3 regions of the Pseudoduganella sp. GW821-FHT12E03 genome follow, and region 1 is predicted to be linked to each of the others. Evidence: predicted binding sites of a transcription regulator. Region 1 holds the regulator's gene; each other region holds the start of a gene.
What was found. Region 1 encodes LexA, which represses DNA repair genes until DNA is damaged. Its sites were predicted from a motif close to ACTGTATNNNNATACAGT; they were not measured.

Region 1 (6,079 bases):
CCGAAGGGTGATGCTGGCCTGACTCAAGCCCGGATGCGTTCCGGGCTTTTTAATTTTAGCGACGGGTGCCGGGCCACTTCCCTTGGCCGGGCATCCGCACCTCAGACCATGACTGAAAAGAAAACTTACGGCTTTACCACCACCATCCTGCACAACGACCGCCAAAAGCCCATCGAGCACGGTTCGCTGCACAAGCCGGTGCACACCTCGGTGACGTTCGGCTATGCCGATGCGCGCCAGCTGGCGTCGGTGTTCCAGGGCAAGGAACCGGGCTTCCGCTATGGCCGCCAGGGCAATCCGACCGTCTCCGCGCTCGAAGACAAAGTCAGCAAGATGGAGCAGGGCATTGCGACGCTATGCTTCGCCACTGGCATGGGCGCGATCGGCGCCGTGTTCCAGGGCTTGCTGCGCGCGGGCGACCACGTGGTGTCGTCTTCTTTCCTGTTCGGTAACACCAACTCGCTGTGGCAAACCGTGGCCAGCCAGGGCGTGGCGGTCGACTTTGTCGACGCCACCGACGTGAGTAACGTTGAAGCGGCTTTGACCCCGGACACCCGCATCGTGTTCGTGGAAACCATCGCCAACCCGCGCACGCAAGTGGCGGATTTGAAGCGCATTGGCGAGCTGTGCAAGGCACGCGGCATCCTGTACATCGTCGACAACACGATGACGACGCCGTACCTGTTCGCGCCGAAAGCCGTGGGCGCCGGCCTGGTGGTCAATTCGCTGACCAAGTCGATCGGCGGCCACGGCGCGGCGCTGGGCGGCGCGCTGACCGATACCGGCGAATACGACTGGACGAAGTTCCCGAACATTTACGAGAACTATAAAAAAGCCGCGCCGGTGCAATGGGGCATCACGCAAATCCGCGCCAAGGGATTACGGGACTTCGGCGCCTCGCTGGGTCCGGAAGCGGCGCACCACATCGCGCTGGGCGCGGAAACACTGGCCCTGCGCATGGAACGCACCTGCGCCAATGCGCTGGCGCTGGCGCAATTGCTGGAAGCCGACGACCGCGTGGCCGCCGTGTATTACCCCGGCCTGGCATCGCACCCGCAGCATGGCGTGACGTCGGAACTGTTCCGCGCGGCGGGTTCGCTGCTGAGCTTTGAGCTGAAAGACGGCATCGATTGCTTCGACTTCCTGAACAAGCTGAAACTGGCCGTGCCGGCGTCGAACCTGGGCGACACGCGCACCCTGATCATTCCCGTGTCGCACACGATCTTCTTTGAGATGGGGGCGGAACGCCGGGCCTCGATGGGAATCGCGGAATCGCTGATCCGGGTCTCGGTAGGAATTGAAGATACGGCGGATTTGCTGGCGGACTTCAGGGATGCGCTGGCGGCGTTTTGATGACATGCCGGGCGGCGCTTTGCCGCCGCTCACCGTAGTCTCAGAGGTTCAATAAGGCAGGTGCGATATTGAAAGCGCCTGTAATCTTTTCCCGCGTTGCTTTCCGAAGTTTGTCGCTGGCTTCCTGTTGCGCGTAGGCGGATTGGGAAATATCCAGGCGTTCCGCTACTTCCTGTTGCGTCAGTCCAAGATGCTCGCGCCATGCGCGCACGGGAGTCCAGTCATTCTTGACCATCATGCCGACCACTTCATGCGGGGTATGGTCGCCGTCGCGCAGGCGGCTTACCAGGGAGCGGCCCCTTCCATCTGATATGGATGCCGCCACCCCGGCAGCGAGGCGATCCGGTCCAGCCACGCCTGCACCCGTGGCGGATAGCTGACCTTGGCCTGCTCCGGCCAGAACAGGTAGCCGCAGATGGAAAAATCGGCGACCGTCAGCTGGTCATCGAGCAGGAACAGGCGGCCATCCGATAACTCGTCGTCCAGCCGCGCGATATCGGCATCGAAGCGATGGCGGAACCACTGCAGCACCGTGCCCGCGTAGGCGACCGGATCGAACTTTTGCCCATAGCGCAAATGCGCCATGGAAAAGCCGATGCGGTTGGCTTCCCAGAACAGCCATTCCCGCACGCGCTCGAGCCGCTGCCGCGACTCGCCGCCGTAGGCCTGTAAATGCTCGGCCAGGTGCAGCAGGATCGCGTTCGATTGCACATACGCCTGGCCGTCATGCACGAGCAACGGTACTTCGCCATATTTGGCCAGGCTGCGGAACGGCTCCGGCCGGTCCAGGCGGTCCAGCTTCAAGTCGATCTCTGTATAGCTGTGCGCAACCCCGGCCACTTCCATGGCCAGTTTGACCTTATAGCTGTGGCCGGACTCGCAATTGCCGTAAAGCTGGAACGCACTCATTAGTGCCAGGTCCGCAGCAAGCCCACCGCCAAGCCCTCCAGCGCGAACTCGTCGGCTTCCGGATTCACCGTGATGACCTTGAAGTCCGGGTTTTCCGGCAACAGTTCAATGGTGGAGCCGGTTTTGCGGTAGCGTTTGACGGTGACTTCGTTGCCGATGCGGGCCACCACCACTTGCCCGTTCTTGGCGCTGTCGACTTTTTTTACGGCCAGTAAATCGCCATCCATGATGCCGATGTCGCGCATTGATTCGCCGCGCACTTTCAGCAGGAAGTCCGGTTTGGCGGAAAACAGGGCCGGGTCGACGTTGTAGCTGGTTTCCAGGTTTTCCTGGGCCAGGATGGGCGAGCCGGCTGCCACGCGGCCGATCAGGGGCAGGGACAGCAAATTACTGACGGCCGCTGCCGCGGCGGCGGCGGCAGCACCGGCGGCCGCGCGCGCCGATTCCGCATGCGCGCCAAGCAGGCGGATGCCGCGCGAGGTGCCGGCGGCGATTTCAATCGCGCCTTTGCGCGCCAGCGCTTGTAAATGTTCTTCGGCCGCGTTGGCGGACTTGAAACCCAGTTCCGCCGCGATTTCCGCGCGGGTTGGAGGGAAGCCGGTGTTGTCGATGGCATCCTTGATCAGATTGAGAATTTGTTCCTGGCGTGCGGTGAGCTTGATCATGATGCGGGAGCTTATAAAAGCTGTGGATATAGACAGTCTGTATTTTTGTACAGTGTGACCGCTATTGCAAGGGTTTTTCGCTGTGCGGAACAAATTATTTTCATGGAGGGCGCTCCAGGGAATGGGTATGTGGCGCGTGACGTGATGTTGCGATTGCTCAGAAAGCAGGCTATAATCGAGGGCTTACCTCTTCCCACACCCGTCTTGACGCCGGGGTGGGCAATTATCACAGTCCTTAAGGGAGTTTTCATGCGTCACTATGAAATCGTATTTATCGTCCACCCGGACCAAAGCGAGCAAGTTCCTGCGATGATCGAACGTTACAAAGCCAGCGTGACCTCGCGCGGCGGTAACGTACACCGCGTGGAAGATTGGGGCCGCCGTCAAATGGCTTACTCGATCCAGAAACTGGCTAAAGCACACTACATCTGCCTGAACATCGAATGCGACAACGAGACCCTGGTCGAGTTGGAAACCGCCTTCAAATTCAATGATGCCGTGCTGCGTCACCTGACCGTGAAAATGAAGAAAGCGGAAACCGCTCCTTCGCCGATGATGAAATCGGTACAACGTGAAGACGCGGCCAAGAGCCATCGCGCCGAAGCCCAAGCTGCCGCTGCCGCCTAAGTACTGATCAGGAACCACACTGGATAACCAGCTTGTTGTAACCGCCCTGATCACCGAAAGGGATCTGGTCCGTTATACCCCCGCAGGACTGCCGATTGTGAATGCCACGTTGCAGCACAGTTCGCAGCAAACGGAAGCCGGCATACAGCGCCTGGCCGAGTTTGAGATCTCCGCTGTTGCAGCGGGTGAGATTTCAAGCCGGTTCAGCCAGGCGCCGCTCGGCGGGCTGTACCAGTTCAAGGGATTCCTGGCCAAGAAAAGCCGCAATAGCAAAAGCCTGGTGTTTCACATCATTGATTTTCGTTTATTAGATACAGGAGCCTAAAATGGCATTCGGTAAAAAGTTCGACAAAAACAAGCTCAAGCTGAAAGAAAAGCGCAAACAGCAAAACCCGCTGTTCAAGCGTAAGAAGTTCTGCCGCTTCACCGCCGCTAACGTTGAGCAAGTGGACTACAAAGACGTAGACACTCTGAAAGATTTCGTTCAGGAAAACGGCAAAATCATGCCAGCACGCCTGACCGGCACCAAAGCACACTACCAGCGTCAAGTTGACACCGCGATCAAACGCGCTCGCTACCTGGCCCTGCTGCCGTACACCGACCTGCACAACGCTTAATTGCGGCAGTCGATAGAATCTGGAGAATACTATGCAAATCATTCTGTTGGAAAAAGTTGTTAACGTCGGCAACCTGGGCGACGTGGTGAAAGTCAAAGACGGCTACGCACGTAACTTCCTGATCCCACAAAAGCTGGCTCGCCGTGCGACCACCGCTGCTGTGGCTGAATTCGAAGCCAAGCGCGCCGAACTGGAAAAAGCAGCTGCCGCCAAGCTGGCCGCTGCTCAAGCCCAAGGCGAAAAGCTGAACGGCATGACCGTGACCGTATCGCAGAAAGCCGGCGTTGACGGCCGTCTGTTCGGTTCCGTGACCAACTTCGACATCGCTGAAGCCCTGACCAAAGCAGGTTTCCCTGTTGAAAAAGCAGCTGTTCGCATGCCGAACGGCCCGCTGAAGGTCACCGGCGAGCACGCCGTGTCCGTAGCGCTGCACACCGACGTGGTGGTCGACGTGACCGTCGCCGTCGTTGGCGAAGCTGCTTAATATTTCCCCAAGGGAATATTAAAGGTAGACTTGTTGTACAAATAGAAAAGCCGGGCTTGTCCCGGCTTTTTTATTGCAACCAACTAAGGCAAGTTGTGGTTTTTTAACGTGAAATTCACAACTGTTAGCAGGTATAATTCGCGACCATGAGCACCCCAGCATCCGATCCCCAGGTAGATTCGCTACGCATTCCGCCGCATTCGATCGAGGCAGAACAGTCCGTTATTGGCGGCCTGCTGCGCGACAATGCCGCGTTCGACCGCATTGCGGATTTGCTGAATGCGGATGACTTTTACCGCTACGACCACCGCATCATTTACGAGCAGGTGATCCGCCTGATCAACTCGTCCAAGCCGGCCGACGTCATCACTGTGTTTGAAGCGATGACGATGCTGGGCAAGCAGGATGATATCGGCGGCCTCGCGTACTTGAACGCGATGGCGCAAAACACGCCGTCCGCCGCCAACATCCGCCGCTATGCGGAAATCGTGCGCGACCGCGGCATCTTGCGCAAACTCGTGACCGTGGCGGATCAGATTTCCGGCGATGCGTTCAATCCGCAAGGCAAGGAAGTCAAGCAAATGCTGGACGAGGCGGAGTCCAAGATTTTCGCGATTGCCGAACAGGGCGCCCGTGGCGCGGTCGGCTGGCTGCCGGTGCAGCCGCTGCTGACCCAGGTGGTCGAGCGCATCGACGAACTGTACAGCCGTGACAATTCCAGTGAAATCACGGGGGTGCCAACCGGCTTTGCCGACCTCGACAAGATGACTTCCGGCTTGCAGCCGGGCGACCTGGTGATTGTTGCTGGCCGTCCATCGATGGGCAAGACCGCGTTCTCCGTGAATATCGGCGAGAACGTGGCGATCGAAGCCGGCTTGCCGGTGGCGATCTTTTCGATGGAGATGGGCGGCGCCCAGCTGGCCATGCGTATGCTGGGTTCGGTCGGTGAGCTGGATCAGCACCGCCTGCGGACCGGCAAGCTGATCGATGAAGACTGGCCGCGCCTGACCCTGGCGATCCAGAAGATGAACGATGCGCAAGTGTTCATCGACGAGACGCCGGCATTGAACCCGATTGAAATGCGCGCCCGCGCGCGCCGTTTGTCGCGCCAGTGCGGCAAGCTGGGCCTGATCATCGTCGACTACCTGCAGCTGATGCAGGGTTCCAAGCCCGGCGATAACCGCGCGTCCGAGATTTCTGAAATCTCGCGCTCGCTGAAGGGCCTGGCGAAAGAGTTGCATTGCCCGCTGATCGCGCTGTCGCAGCTGAACCGCTCGCTGGAACAGCGCCCCAACAAGCGCCCCGTGATGTCGGACTTGCGTGAATCGGGCGCTATTGAGCAGGATGCGGACGTGATTATCTTCCTGTACCGCGATGAAGTGTATAACCCGGACTCGCCTGAAAAAGGCACCGCTGAAATCATT
Region 2 (6,079 bases), on a different contig from region 1:
AGCGCCAGGAAGTTATTGCGCTTGATATCGGAGGCCTGCGCGCTGGGCGCCGCAAAGGGTTCCGCGTGTGGTACCGGGGGCAGGGCGCGCTGTTCATAATAGCGCCGCGCCGCGTCCCACGCATCGGCGGCTTCTTCCACGGTCTTGGGATAGGCCAGCAGCGCTTTTTCCGCCTGGCGGATTTCCAGCAAACTGCCATTGCGCTGCTTCACGGCGTCCAGCTGGCGCTGGGCGTCAAAGCGCCCCGCGTCCCAGGTGCCGGGCAAGCCTTCCACTTTGGCCGCATAGTCGGCGGCGCGCTGTTGGTACAGGCGCCGAACTTCCTGTTCTTTCGGATCGTGCTGCAGGGCCTGTTCGCGCGCGGTCAATTGCGGCAACAGTTTTCCGTAAGCCACCTGCGGCACAGGGTTGCCGCCATGCTTGGCCGACAGCCAGATGGCGGGCATCAAGAACGCGACCAGGATGATGATGTATTGCGCCACCTGGGTCCAGGTGATGGCGCGCATGCCGCCGAGGAAGGAGCACACCAGGATACTGGCCAAGCCCAGGAAAATGCCGACCGAGAAATCCACTCCGGTAAAGCGGGACGCGATCAGCCCCACCGCATAGATTTGCGCCACCACATAGGTGAACGACACAATGATGGTGGCGGCCACCGCCATCATGCGCACGATGCGGCCGTGATGCGGTCCGCCATAGCGGGCCGCGAGGAAATCGGGAATCGTGTACTGGCTGAACTTGCGCAGGTAAGGGGCGATCAGCAGCGCCACCAGGCAATAGCCGCCGGTCCAGCCCAGGATATAGGCCAGGCCTTCGAAGCCGTGCAGGTACAGGGTGCCGGCCAGGCTGATGAAGCTGGCGGCGGAAATCCAGTCGGCGGCGGTCGCCATGCCATTGAACAGGGCCGGGACGCGCCGTCCCGCGACATAATATTCCGACACGTTCGAGGTGCGGCTGACCAGGCCGATGAAGGCGTACAGGGTGATGGTGGCCAGCATGAATAAATAGCCGATCCACACGCGTGGCATGCCTTCTTTTTCCAGCATGGCCAGCGCCAGCAGGAAGCAGCCGAAACCGCCGGTAAACAACAGGTAGTAGCGCGACAGGCGCTGGAAGAAGGTGCGCTTCATGGCGACTGGTCCCGGTAGCGCTGGTCCAGCACGCGCATGCGCCACGCATAGCCGCCGATGATGGCCAGGAACATCAGCAGCGCACCCTGGGCCGCCAGGTAAAACGACAGGGGCCAGCCGAACAGGGTCATGCCGCTTAGTTCACGCGCAAAGAACACCGCGCTGAACACCGTGGCCACCCACAACAGCAACAGCACGGCAGTGAGGTTGCGGGTCTGTCTCCAGTGTTCCATGCGCAGCGCATGCAGGCGGGGGTCATTCATACTCGCTCGATTCCGGCAGCGCCGGCGGTGTATAGAAAGGGAACGTCAGGCGGAACAGGCAGCCCGGCATTTTCGGCGCCAGGCTGCGCGGGTTGGTTGTCAGTTCGACGCTGGCGTCATGCTGCTGTGCGATCTCGCGCACGATGGCCAGTCCCAGGCCGGAACCTTCCGCCGTGCTGCCGAGGATGCGGTAAAAGCGTTCAAACACGTGGCCCCGTTCGGTTTCCGGAATACCCGGGCCGGTGTCTTCCACTTCCACCACGGCCATGCCACCGGCCGCCCTGACGCGCACGGTGACGGCGCCGCCCTGCGGCGTATAGCGCAGCGCATTGTCGATCAGGTTGGACAGCATTTCACGCAGCATGGTGGGATTGCCGGCAATCGCGATGCCGTCGTCCGGCCCTTCGTAACCGAGGTCGATGCGGTGGCTGAAGGACGCCGGCACCCAGTCGCGCACCGCGCTGCGGGCCAGTTCCGGCAAGTCCAGCGGCAACAGCGCGGCGCCGGCCTGCGGCTGGTTTTCCGCGCGGGCCAGCGCCAGCAACTGGTTGACCAGGCGCGTCGCCGCTTCCGAACTTTTGGCCAGCTGTTCCAGCGAGCGGTGGATTTCTCCCTGGTCGGTCTGGCGCAGCGCCAGTTCCGACTGCATGCGCATGCCGGCCAGCGGGGTTTTCATCTGGTGCGCCGCGTCCGCGATAAAGCGCTTTTGCATGTCGATCGACAGCGACAGCCGCTCCAGCATGTCATTGAGCGAGCGCACCAGCGGCGTGATTTCTTCCGGCACCTGGCGCGCATCGATCGGACTTAAATCATCCGGGTTGCGCGCGCGGATACGCTCCTGCAATTGCGCCAGCGGCGACAAGCCGCGCGACAGGGCAAACCACACCAGCGCCAGCACGATCGGCAGCACGATGAATTGCGGCAGGATCACGCCCTTGATGATTTCATTGGCCAGCTTGGCGCGCTTTTCCAGGGTTTCCGCCACCTGCACCAGCGCCAGCCGGGTTTCCTCCGCGCCGCGGTCTTCCAGCACAACAAAAGAATAGGCGATGCGCACCTGGGTGCCATGCATGTTGCCATTCCTGAAGTGCACCGCGCCCGGGCGGTCGCGGTCATCTTCCGGCGGCTGCGGCAATTCGCGGTCGCCATCCTGTATCTCGCCACTGGGTGCGACGATCTGGTAATACACGGTGTCGACATCGTCCGCGCGCAGCAAATCGCGGGCGGAACCGCCGGTGCGGGGCACCATGCGGCCATCGACTTCGCGGATTTGCTGGGCCAGCACGGTGACGCTGTCTTCCAGCGCGTGGTCGAACGGCTGGTTGGCGATGGATTTCGCCACTAGGTAGGTGATGGCGATACTCATGGGCCACAGCAGCAGCAGGGGCGCCAGCATCCAGTCGAGAATTTCGCCAAACAGGGAATGCTGGATTTCCGCGCTGCCATCGCCACCATTGCTGCCGCCCTCCTGCCAGGCGGACTGGGGATCGTCGTCAGGGGAGGGGGCGCCCACGCTGCGCTTTATTTGGATTCAGGGCGCGGGGCGTCGCTGAATTTTTCCAGGCAATAGCCCAGCCCCCGCACGGTGGCAATGCGCACGCCGCCCACTTCGATCTTCTTGCGCAGGCGGTGCACGTAGACTTCGATGGCATTGTTCGACACTTCTTCGCCCCATTCGCACAGATGGTCGACCAACTGTTCTTTCGACACCAGGCGCCCGGTGCGGGCCAGCAGGATTTCCAGCAAGCCCAGCTCGCGCGCCGACAAATCCAGCATCTGGTCATTGATATAGGCGCTGCGGCCGACCTGGTCATAGGTCAGCGGGCCGTGCTTGATGACGGTGGAGCCGCCGCCCTGGCCGCGCCGCGTCAGCGCCCGCACGCGCGCTTCCAGTTCGGATAGCGCAAACGGCTTGGCCATGTAATCGTCGGCCCCGAGGTCGAGGCCATTGACGCGCTGTTCGATCGAATCGGCCGCCGTCAGGATCAAGACCGGCAGCAGCGAACCGCGCGAGCGCAGCCGGCGCAACACTTCCAGTCCCGGCATCTTCGGCAAGCCCAGGTCCAGGATCAGCAAGTCGAATTCCTGGGTGGACAGGGCAGTGTCCGCCTCCTGCCCATTCTTGACGCAATCAATCGCATAGCCGGACTGGCGCAGCGAACGGGTAAGGCCATCGGCCAGGACGCTATCGTCTTCGGCAAGTAAAATACGCATGGTTGATTCGAATCAGCTGCGGGAGTTGGTATTTTGTAAGAGTTTGCTTAACATTGCCAGCTTTTACGCGATTTCGTTATTTCGCACGCCGGCAAAAACAGCGCTTGCAAAAACCACTGGATTTTTATACAGTATCACCTGTACCTAATCACGCATCTGTCAACATCACGCCGAGAGACCATCATGGACGACAAGAAAGCCGCAGTACCCGCATCGGAAAAGGCCAAAGCGCTGGCCGCTGCGCTGGCGCAAATTGAAAAGCAATTCGGCAAGGGCTCCGTGATGCGCATGGATTCCAGCGTGCCGATCGAAGAAGTGCAAACCGTGTCCACCGGCTCGCTGGGCCTGGACATCGCGTTGGGCGTCGGCGGCTTGCCGCGCGGCCGCGTGGTGGAAATCTACGGTCCGGAATCGTCCGGTAAAACCACCTTGACCCTGCAGACCATTGCAGAAATGCAAAAACTGGGCGGCACCTGCGCGTTCATCGACGCGGAACACGCGCTGGACGTGGTCTATGCACAAAAACTGGGCGTGAACCTGAGCGAGTTGCTGATTTCGCAACCGGATACCGGCGAACAGGCCCTGGAAATCTGCGACGCGCTGGTGCGCTCCGGCAGTGTGGACATGGTGGTCATCGACTCCGTCGCCGCCCTGACGCCGCGCGCCGAGATCGAAGGCGACATGGGCGACTCGCTGCCAGGTTTGCAGGCGCGTCTGATGTCGCAGGCACTGCGCAAGTTGACCGGTTCCATCAACCGCACCAACACGCTGGTGGTGTTCATTAACCAGATCCGCATGAAAATCGGCGTGATGTTCGGCAGCCCGGAAACCACGACCGGTGGTAACGCGCTGAAGTTCTACGCGTCGGTACGCCTGGATATCCGCCGCACCGGTTCCATCAAGTCCGGCGATGAAGTGATCGGTAACGAAACCAAGGTCAAAGTCGTCAAGAACAAAGTGTCGCCGCCGTTCAAGGAAGCGCACTTCGACATCCTGTATGGCGAAGGCACGTCGCGCGAAGGTGAAATCCTGGATCTGGGCGCCGAGCACAAGATCGTGGAGAAATCCGGTTCCTGGTATAGCTACAACGGTGAGCGTATCGGTCAGGGCAAGGATAACGCCCGCACGTTCCTGAAAGAGCGCCCGGCCCTGGCGCGCGAAATCGAGAACAAGGTGCGTGCAGCCTTGGGTGTGCGGGAATTGCCGCCTTCGGCGGAAGACGCCGCACCGGCGCCGAAGCTGAAAGCTGTCGACTAAGCTTTAATTAGTATGTAGCAATGTAAGGCGGAGACACGCGCAAGCGCGTCATCCGCCTTTGTTATTTCCGGAGTCCGTGATGCCCATGCCCAAACCCAGCCTGAAAGCCCGTGCCTTGCGCCTGCTGTCCACGCGCGAGCACAGCCGGCTCGAGCTGGGTCGCAAGCTGGCCCGGCACGCGGAAGAGGGCGACGATATCGATGCCTTGCTGGACTTCCTGGAAAAGAATAACTGGCTGTCGCAGGAACGCTTTTCCGAATCGCTGGTGCACCGCCGTTCCGCCCGCTATGGCGCCAGCCGCATCGTGGCGGAATTGCAAAGCCACGGCATCCAGGGCGAAGCGCTGCACGAGTTAAAGGCGGGTCTGGCGGAAGATGAAACCGCGCGCTGCGTCGAAGTGTGGCGCCGCAAGTTCGGCGCGGTGGCGCAAGATGCGCAGCAAAAAGCCAAACAAATGCGCTTCCTGATGCAGCGGGGGTTTTCGCAAAAGGCGGTGCGCGAAGCGCTGAAGGGCAGTCCGGACGACGACGAGTAAGTGGTAATCACCCTGCCATATTTAATTACTAAGTAGTGTGAATTTGCCTGCTAGTTGATATAAGGCACATCGCAACTCGCGCAATCGTGTGCTACACTTTGACGGTTTTTGCAGCACCGCGGGGGCGGTGGTTGTCCGTAGAAGCTGCGGCAACGTGCTTTTTGATGCATAAAAGTACATGGCTGCTTTTAATTTCTGCCGCGAAAGCGGCATCGGTATTATGTCCTTGTCAACTCCAGTCTCTCGACGTGCGCTACGGCACACGCGTGCCATAGACATCCAGGCGTATGCGCGCGAGGATGGCCTGTGGGACCTCGACGCCCATATCACCGACATCAAAGAAAAAGACACCCTGCTCGCTTCCGGCCTGCGTTCCGCTGGCCAGCCACTGCATGACCTGTGGCTGCGCATTACTGTGGACCGTCAACTGAACATCGTTGCAGCCGAAGCCGATTCCGCCTCCGTTCCGTACCCAGGTTTTTGTGACACCATCGCGCCCGCTTACCAGGCGTTGGTGGGACTGAACTTGTTAAAAGGTTTCCGGCAAGAACTCAAGCAGCGCTTGAATGGTATTGCTGGTTGTACCCACATTACGGAACTGGCCCAGGTCTTGCCAACGGCGGCAGTCCAGGCTTTCGCCAACGATGTCTGGCCCACGCACGATGGGGCCAGCGCCGACG
Region 3 (6,079 bases), on a different contig from region 1:
GCATCCGCTCTACCAACTGAGCTAAGCGCCCCGCTTCTAACACTCCAACGTTTGTCATCACGTCTGAAGGAGGCCGAATTATAGACGGCCTTTTTTGAGTGTGCAAGTTTTTTTCTATCGCGTTGAAATTTGCGTCAATCGTTGCTGGCTGGAAGGTGGCGCGCGCAGCCGATACGCGCAGTGGGTACGATTACCCGCCACGTAATCGCCAGCGGCGGCACAATCCGTACAATGGATTCCGCCGCCACCTGTTGAGGAGTGCACCTTGAGCGCCGCCCCCGAGCAATATTTCAGCGACTTTTCCGCCGCCCTGCGCTATTGGCGCGGCAAGCGCGGCTACAGCCAGCTGCGGTTGTCGACCGACAGCGGCATTTCACAGCGCCACATCAGTTTCCTGGAAAGCGGCCGTTCGCAACCGAGCCGCGACTTGATTTTGAAACTGGGCGTGGTGCTCGATATCCCGCTGCGCGAGCGCAATGTCATGTTGCTGGCGGCCGGATTTGCGCCCGCCTACCAGGAGCGCAAGATGGATGACCCGGAATTACGCGCCGTGAAACAGGCGCTGGACTTCATGCTGGCGCAGCAGGCGCCTTATCCGGCGCTGGTGGTGGACCGGCTGTGGAACCTGGTGATGCACAATGAACCGGCCGCCGGCTTCATGAAATGGCTGCTCGACATGCCGGCCGAGGCGGCGATCCCGCGCGATGGCAGCGTCAATGTGCTCAAGCTGATGATGGCGCCCGGCGGCCTGCGCCAATACGTGCGCAACGAACACGATGTCGGCGCGGATTTGCTGCACTGGATACAGCGCGAAGCCATGAGCGATGGCCCGGGCAGCGAAGCGACCGCCTTGCTGGGCGAATTGACGGCGCTGGCGGGCCTGGGCGGCATGCCGCCGCCTAACCTGGACCGCCGCGCCTTGCCGTTTTTACCGCTGCAGATCAGCAAGGATGGGGTGGAATTGAATTTGTTCACCACCATCACGACCCTGGGCACGCCGCACGACGTGACGGTGCATGAATTGCGGCTCGAAGCGTTCTTCCCCGCCGATGAGGCGTCGGCCGCGTGGTTCCGTGCGCGGGGCTACCTGGCGGGCAACGAGCTGGCCGCGTAGGGGCGGGCATGGCGGCACAGTTCATCGCAGCGCCAGCGAGCGCCCCGATGCCGACTGATGGCCATGCATCTTGAACACCGCCACCGCCTCGGCCAGTTGCACCGCCTGCTGCTGCATGCTGGAGGCGGCGGCTGCCGCCTGTTCCACCAGCGCGGCATTTTGCTGAGTGGCGGCGTCCATGTCGGTGATGGCGAGATTGACCTGTTCGATGCCGGAACTCTGTTCCGCGCTGGCGCCCGCGATCTCGCTCATGATGTCGGCCACCTGTTTCACGGACGATACGATTTGCTGCATGGTGGCGCCGGCTTCATCGACCAGCTTGCCACCGGTATCGACCTTGGCCACGGAATCATTGATCAATTCCTTGATTTCCTTGGCCGCCGCCGCAGAGCGCTGCGCCAGGGTGCGCACTTCCGACGCGACCACGGCAAAGCCGCGGCCCTGTTCGCCCGCCCGCGCCGCTTCCACCGCCGCATTGAGCGCCAGGATATTGGTCTGGAACGCAATGCCGTCGATGGTGCCGATGATGTCGGCGATCTTGCCCGAGCTTTCCTTGATCGAGCCCATGGTATCGACCACCTGGCTCACCACATTGCCACCCTTGTTGGCGAAGTCCGCCGCAAACACCACCAGCTGGTTGGCCTGGCGCGCATTGTCGGCGTTTTGCTTGACAGTGGACGTCAATTCTTCCATCGATGACGCGGTTTCTTCCAGGCTGGCGGCCTGCTGTTCGGTGCGGGCCGATAGATCGTTGTTGCCGGCGGCGATTTCCGCCGAGGCGGTGGTGATGGTGTCAGTGCCCGCCCGCACGGCGCCGACGGTGCGCGTCAGGCTGGCCACCATGTCTTTCAGCGCATTGAGCAGGCGGCCTGTCTCGTCGCGCCGGTCGGTCTGGATGGCGACCGTCAGGTCGCCCTGCGCCACGGTTTCCGCCAGGTGCACGGCTTCGTTGATCGGTGTGGTGACGGAACGCGTGATGGCATAGCCTCCGCCCAGCGACAGCAAGGTCGCCAGGGCCAGCAGCGACAGCATCAGCGTGGTGGCGAAACTGGCCGCGGCATCGGCTTCCTTGCCATCTTTTTCCATTTGCTCGGTCTGGTATTTCAGCATCGCGTCCAGCTTGCCGAAGTAAGCGTTCTGCACCGGGATCACGTCCTTGAACAGCGCCTGCACGGCGGCTTCGCGGTCGTCTCCGGCCATGGTGCTGAGCGCCGCCGCGCGCGTGGCGGCATAGGCCTTGAAGGCTTCGCCCGACTCGTTGAACATCTGGCGCTCGTCGTCTTTCAGCATGGTTGCGAACTTGGCGGCGCGTTCATCGCCGGCGCGGTCGGCGTCGGCCATTTGCGCCAGGAAGGTTTGCGCCTGCGCCGCGTTGGGCGCCAGCATCGCATTGCGCAGCGCTTGCGCGCCACGGTTGGCGAAGCTGCGGAATTCATTGGTCAGTGCGACCTTGGCATAACGCTGGTGCACGATCTGGTCGGTCAGTGAGGCAGTGTGGCGGATGCGGTTGATGCCGACCAGCGACATGATCAGCATGATGACAATGGTCAGGCCGAAACCCAGTCCGAGGCGTGCACCGATGCGCAAGTTGGACAAGCTCACTGTGATTCCTTTCACGGTGGTTGGTGAGAGACGAAGATGAGAGACGAAACGCGGATAGCGATCCCAGCTTGCCCGTATTTCATCCTTTGCTCAAGTATGTGCTGGACAGCAACCGCCTATAATGCTGTATATAATCCCAGTTATCCGATTGTTTTTTGTTATTGCGCCACACATGCCTGCCGTCCGCCGCATCGCCCATCTCGACATGGATGCGTTTTACGCGTCCGTCGAATTGCTGCGCTATCCGGAATTGCGCGGGCAGCCGGTGGTGATCGGCGGCCGCACGGCGCACCAGCCGGCCATCCTGCCCGATGGCAGCCGGCGCTACTACCGCCTGAAGGAATATGTGGGACGGGGCGTGGTCACCACTTCGACGTATGAAGCGCGGGCGCTGGGCGTGTTTTCCGCGATGGGCATGATGAAGGCCGCCGCGCTGGCGCCGGAAGCGATTTTGCTGCCGACGGACTTTGACTCGTACCGCCGCTATTCGCGCCTGTTCAAGGCGGCGGTGGCGGCCATCGCGCCGCAAATCGAAGACCGGGGCATCGATGAAATTTATATCGACCTGACCGAAGTGGAAGGGGAAACGCGCGAGCTGGCGCAGCGCCTGAAGGACGCGGTCAGGGAGGCGACGGGGCTGACCTGTTCGATCGGTATCGCGCCCAACAAATTGCTGGCGAAAGTGTGCTCCGACCTGGAAAAGCCGAATGGCTTGACGGTGGTGGCGATGGATGACGTGCCGACCCGGATCTGGCCGCTGCCGGTGCGGAAAATTAACGGGATCGGTCCCAAGGCCAATGACAAACTGGCCACGCTGGGCATCTTTACCGTGGGGGAGCTGGCGGCGGCCGAACCCAAGCTGCTGCAGGAATATTTTGGCTTGAATTATGCGCAGTGGCTGGCGCGCGTGTCGCATGGCCAGGACGAACGGTCGATATCGACCAGTTCGGAACCGAAGACCGTGAGCCGCGAAACCACGTTCGAGCGCGATTTACATGCGAAGCATGACAAGGACGTGCTGTCGGAGATTTTCACGCGGCTGTGCCTGCGCCTGGGGGAAGACCTGGTGCGCAAGCGCTGCGTGGGGCGCACGGTGGGCATCAAGCTGCGCTATGCGGATTTTCACACCGTCACGCGCGACGTCACGCTGCCGGCGCCGACCTGCGATGGCGCGGTGATCCGCCGCGCGGCGGGCGAGTGCCTGCGGCGGGTGCCGCTGGACCAGCGCTTGCGGTTATTGGGTGTGCGCGTCAGTGCCCTGTCGGGCATCGATGAACTGGCGCTGCATGATGTTGCAACACAAGGGGAACTTTTTTCCGACCTTTAAGAAGTGGGTGGCGCGGCGTGTAAAATGTCGTTCCCCCGGAATTAGCTGAACAAGGCAAACAAACCGTATGTGGTTCAAAAATCTACAAATTTACCGTCTGCCCGCACCCTGGGCATTTACTCCTGAGCAACTCGAGGCGGCGCTGGCATCGAACGCGTTTTCGCCGGCCAGCAGCAATGAATTGCTGCGCCAGGGCTGGGACAAACCGCGTCCAAACGGCGGCCTGGTGCACGTGGTGAACAAGCAGATGCTGATTCTGCTGGGCACCGAGAAAAAACTGTTGCCAGCCACCGTCATCAACCAGGTGGCCAAGGCCCGTGCCGCGGAAATGGAAGAAGCGCAAGGCTTCGCGCCCGGCAAAAAAGCCATGAAAGAATTGAAAGAACGCGTGGCGGACGAACTGTTGCCGCGCGCCTTCTCGATCCGCGGCAACGTGTGGACCTGGATCGACCCGGTCAACGGCTGGCTGGTGGTCGATGCGGCCAGCCCGGCCAAGGCCGATGAAGTGATCAAGCTGTTGTTGAAAGCCGTCGACCGCATGCCGCTGGAAAGCCTGCGCGTCAACCGCTCGCCGGTGGGCGTGATGACCGAATGGCTGCAGGCCGACGATGCGCCGGCCGGGTTCACGGTCGACATGGACACCGAATTGCGCGCCACCGGCGAAAGCAAGGCGGCCGTGCGCTATGTGCGCCACACGCTGGAAGCCGACGAAGTGCGCCGCCACATCGCCTCCGGCAAGCAGTGCACGCGCCTGGCAATGACGTGGGACAGCAAGATTTCGTTCACCCTGACGGAATCGTTGGCGCTGAAAGGCGTCAAGCCGCTGGACGTGCTGAAGGAAACGGAAAACAGCACGCGCAACGACGACGAACGCTTCGATGGCGACTTCATGCTGATGACGGGTGAATTGTCGAAGCTGATGGCCGACGTGGTGGAAGCCCTGGGCGGCGAAGCCAAGGCATAAAAAAATATGGGGCCTGCGGGCCCCATATTTTTTTACAAGTTCTGGAACACGCCGGCGGCGCGGTTCTTTTGCACGTCATCCCACGGGAACACCTTGCCGTTCATGGCGACGTACACGCCCGGCGTGAGGATTTGCGCGACGCCGCATGCGAAGCCCAGGTTGAACAGGGCGTCCGAATTGGCGATTTCATACGGAATCATCGCGCCGGTCAGCACGATGGTCTGCTCCAGGTTGGCGGCGCCCAGCACGGCGGCGGTCTCTCTCATGGTGTCGGTGCCATGGATGATGACGATGGCATGCTCTTTGGCGGCCTGGCATGACGCCAGGATGCGCTGGCGGTCTTCATCTTGCATATCGAGCGAATCCATCAGCGGCAGCAATTCCAGCGCCGGATTGATGGTCATGCGGGAGCGGGCGATCGCTTGTGGCAGGTGGCTGTCGGCGAAACCCAGGCTGCCGTTCAATTCATTGTAATGTTTATCGAACGTGCCGCCGGATGCGAGGATACGCAGGGTCATGATGTCATTCCATGGGTGAGCAAGGACAGAATGATAACGCGAAGCGCAGCCATATGAAACATTCCGCATTTGCGTGCATGATGGGCTGGAAAGTCCGGTAAGCTATGACTACACTGGACTCTTTGTGTAGCAGGCACCTCGCACGACCATGAAAGCACTTGCCCCCGGCACTGTCATCTTCCACCGATTCCGCGGCTATGGCGTGATCACGGCGGTCAACCTGTTGACCGGCTGGATTTCTGCCCGCTTCGGTGGCGAGTCGCGCACCCTGGATTTGAATTTGTCGACCGATGAAGTGCAGTATGCCGATGGCGAAGCGATTTTGTTCCGGCGCGCCCCGCCGGACCGCATGCCGCACGCGCGCCTGATGGCGATGGTGCGCGCCCTGCACCAGGCGGGTTACCAGAAGCTGTACCTGCATTCGTGGCCGAAGCCGTCCGGCCTGCACTGGCGCTGGCATTTGTTCACTGGCCCGCGCGACTGGATGCAGCGCGCCTGGCGTGAAGGCTGGTATGGCTCGGGCGCCGATTACAACGTGAATCCGGTGATGGGCT

Region 2: recA (recombinase RecA) is a predicted target of LexA. The motif match lies at 3,723-3,740, and genes of this name have one in related genera.
Region 3: dinB (DNA polymerase IV) is a predicted target of LexA. The motif match lies at 2,840-2,857, and genes of this name have one in related genera.

What each region holds. Positions count from the first base shown of each region.
Region 1 is NZ_JBXAQJ010000009.1:231,428-237,506, reverse strand. It holds gene purF (amidophosphoribosyltransferase) at 1-11, shown strand, start outside; gene AC1RRC_RS23095 (cystathionine gamma-synthase family protein) at 109-1,353, shown strand; gene AC1RRC_RS23090 (helix-turn-helix domain-containing protein) at 1,394-1,591, opposite strand; gene AC1RRC_RS23085 (glutathione S-transferase family protein) at 1,636-2,262, opposite strand; gene lexA (transcriptional repressor LexA) at 2,262-2,927, opposite strand; gene rpsF (30S ribosomal protein S6) at 3,177-3,554, shown strand; gene priB (primosomal replication protein N) at 3,574-3,879, shown strand; gene rpsR (30S ribosomal protein S18) at 3,881-4,171, shown strand; gene rplI (50S ribosomal protein L9) at 4,203-4,655, shown strand; gene AC1RRC_RS23055 (replicative DNA helicase) at 4,802-6,079, shown strand, end outside.
Region 2 is NZ_JBXAQJ010000005.1:295,158-301,236, reverse strand. It holds gene AC1RRC_RS14885 (sodium:solute symporter family protein) at 1-1,130, opposite strand, end outside; gene AC1RRC_RS14880 (DUF4212 domain-containing protein) at 1,127-1,393, opposite strand; gene AC1RRC_RS14875 (sensor histidine kinase) at 1,386-2,906, opposite strand; gene AC1RRC_RS14870 (response regulator) at 2,915-3,607, opposite strand; gene recA (recombinase RecA) at 3,791-4,864, shown strand; gene recX (recombination regulator RecX) at 4,944-5,399, shown strand; gene AC1RRC_RS14855 (DUF2889 domain-containing protein) at 5,578-6,079, shown strand, end outside.
Region 3 is NZ_JBXAQJ010000015.1:161-6,239, forward strand. It holds tRNA gene AC1RRC_RS29280 (tRNA-Val) at 1-31, opposite strand, end outside; gene AC1RRC_RS29285 (helix-turn-helix domain-containing protein) at 266-1,114, shown strand; gene AC1RRC_RS29290 (methyl-accepting chemotaxis protein) at 1,136-2,716, opposite strand; gene dinB (DNA polymerase IV) at 2,889-4,043, shown strand; gene AC1RRC_RS29300 (recombination-associated protein RdgC) at 4,111-5,007, shown strand; gene AC1RRC_RS29305 (asparaginase domain-containing protein) at 5,040-5,525, opposite strand; gene AC1RRC_RS29310 (L-asparaginase) at 5,674-6,079, shown strand, end outside.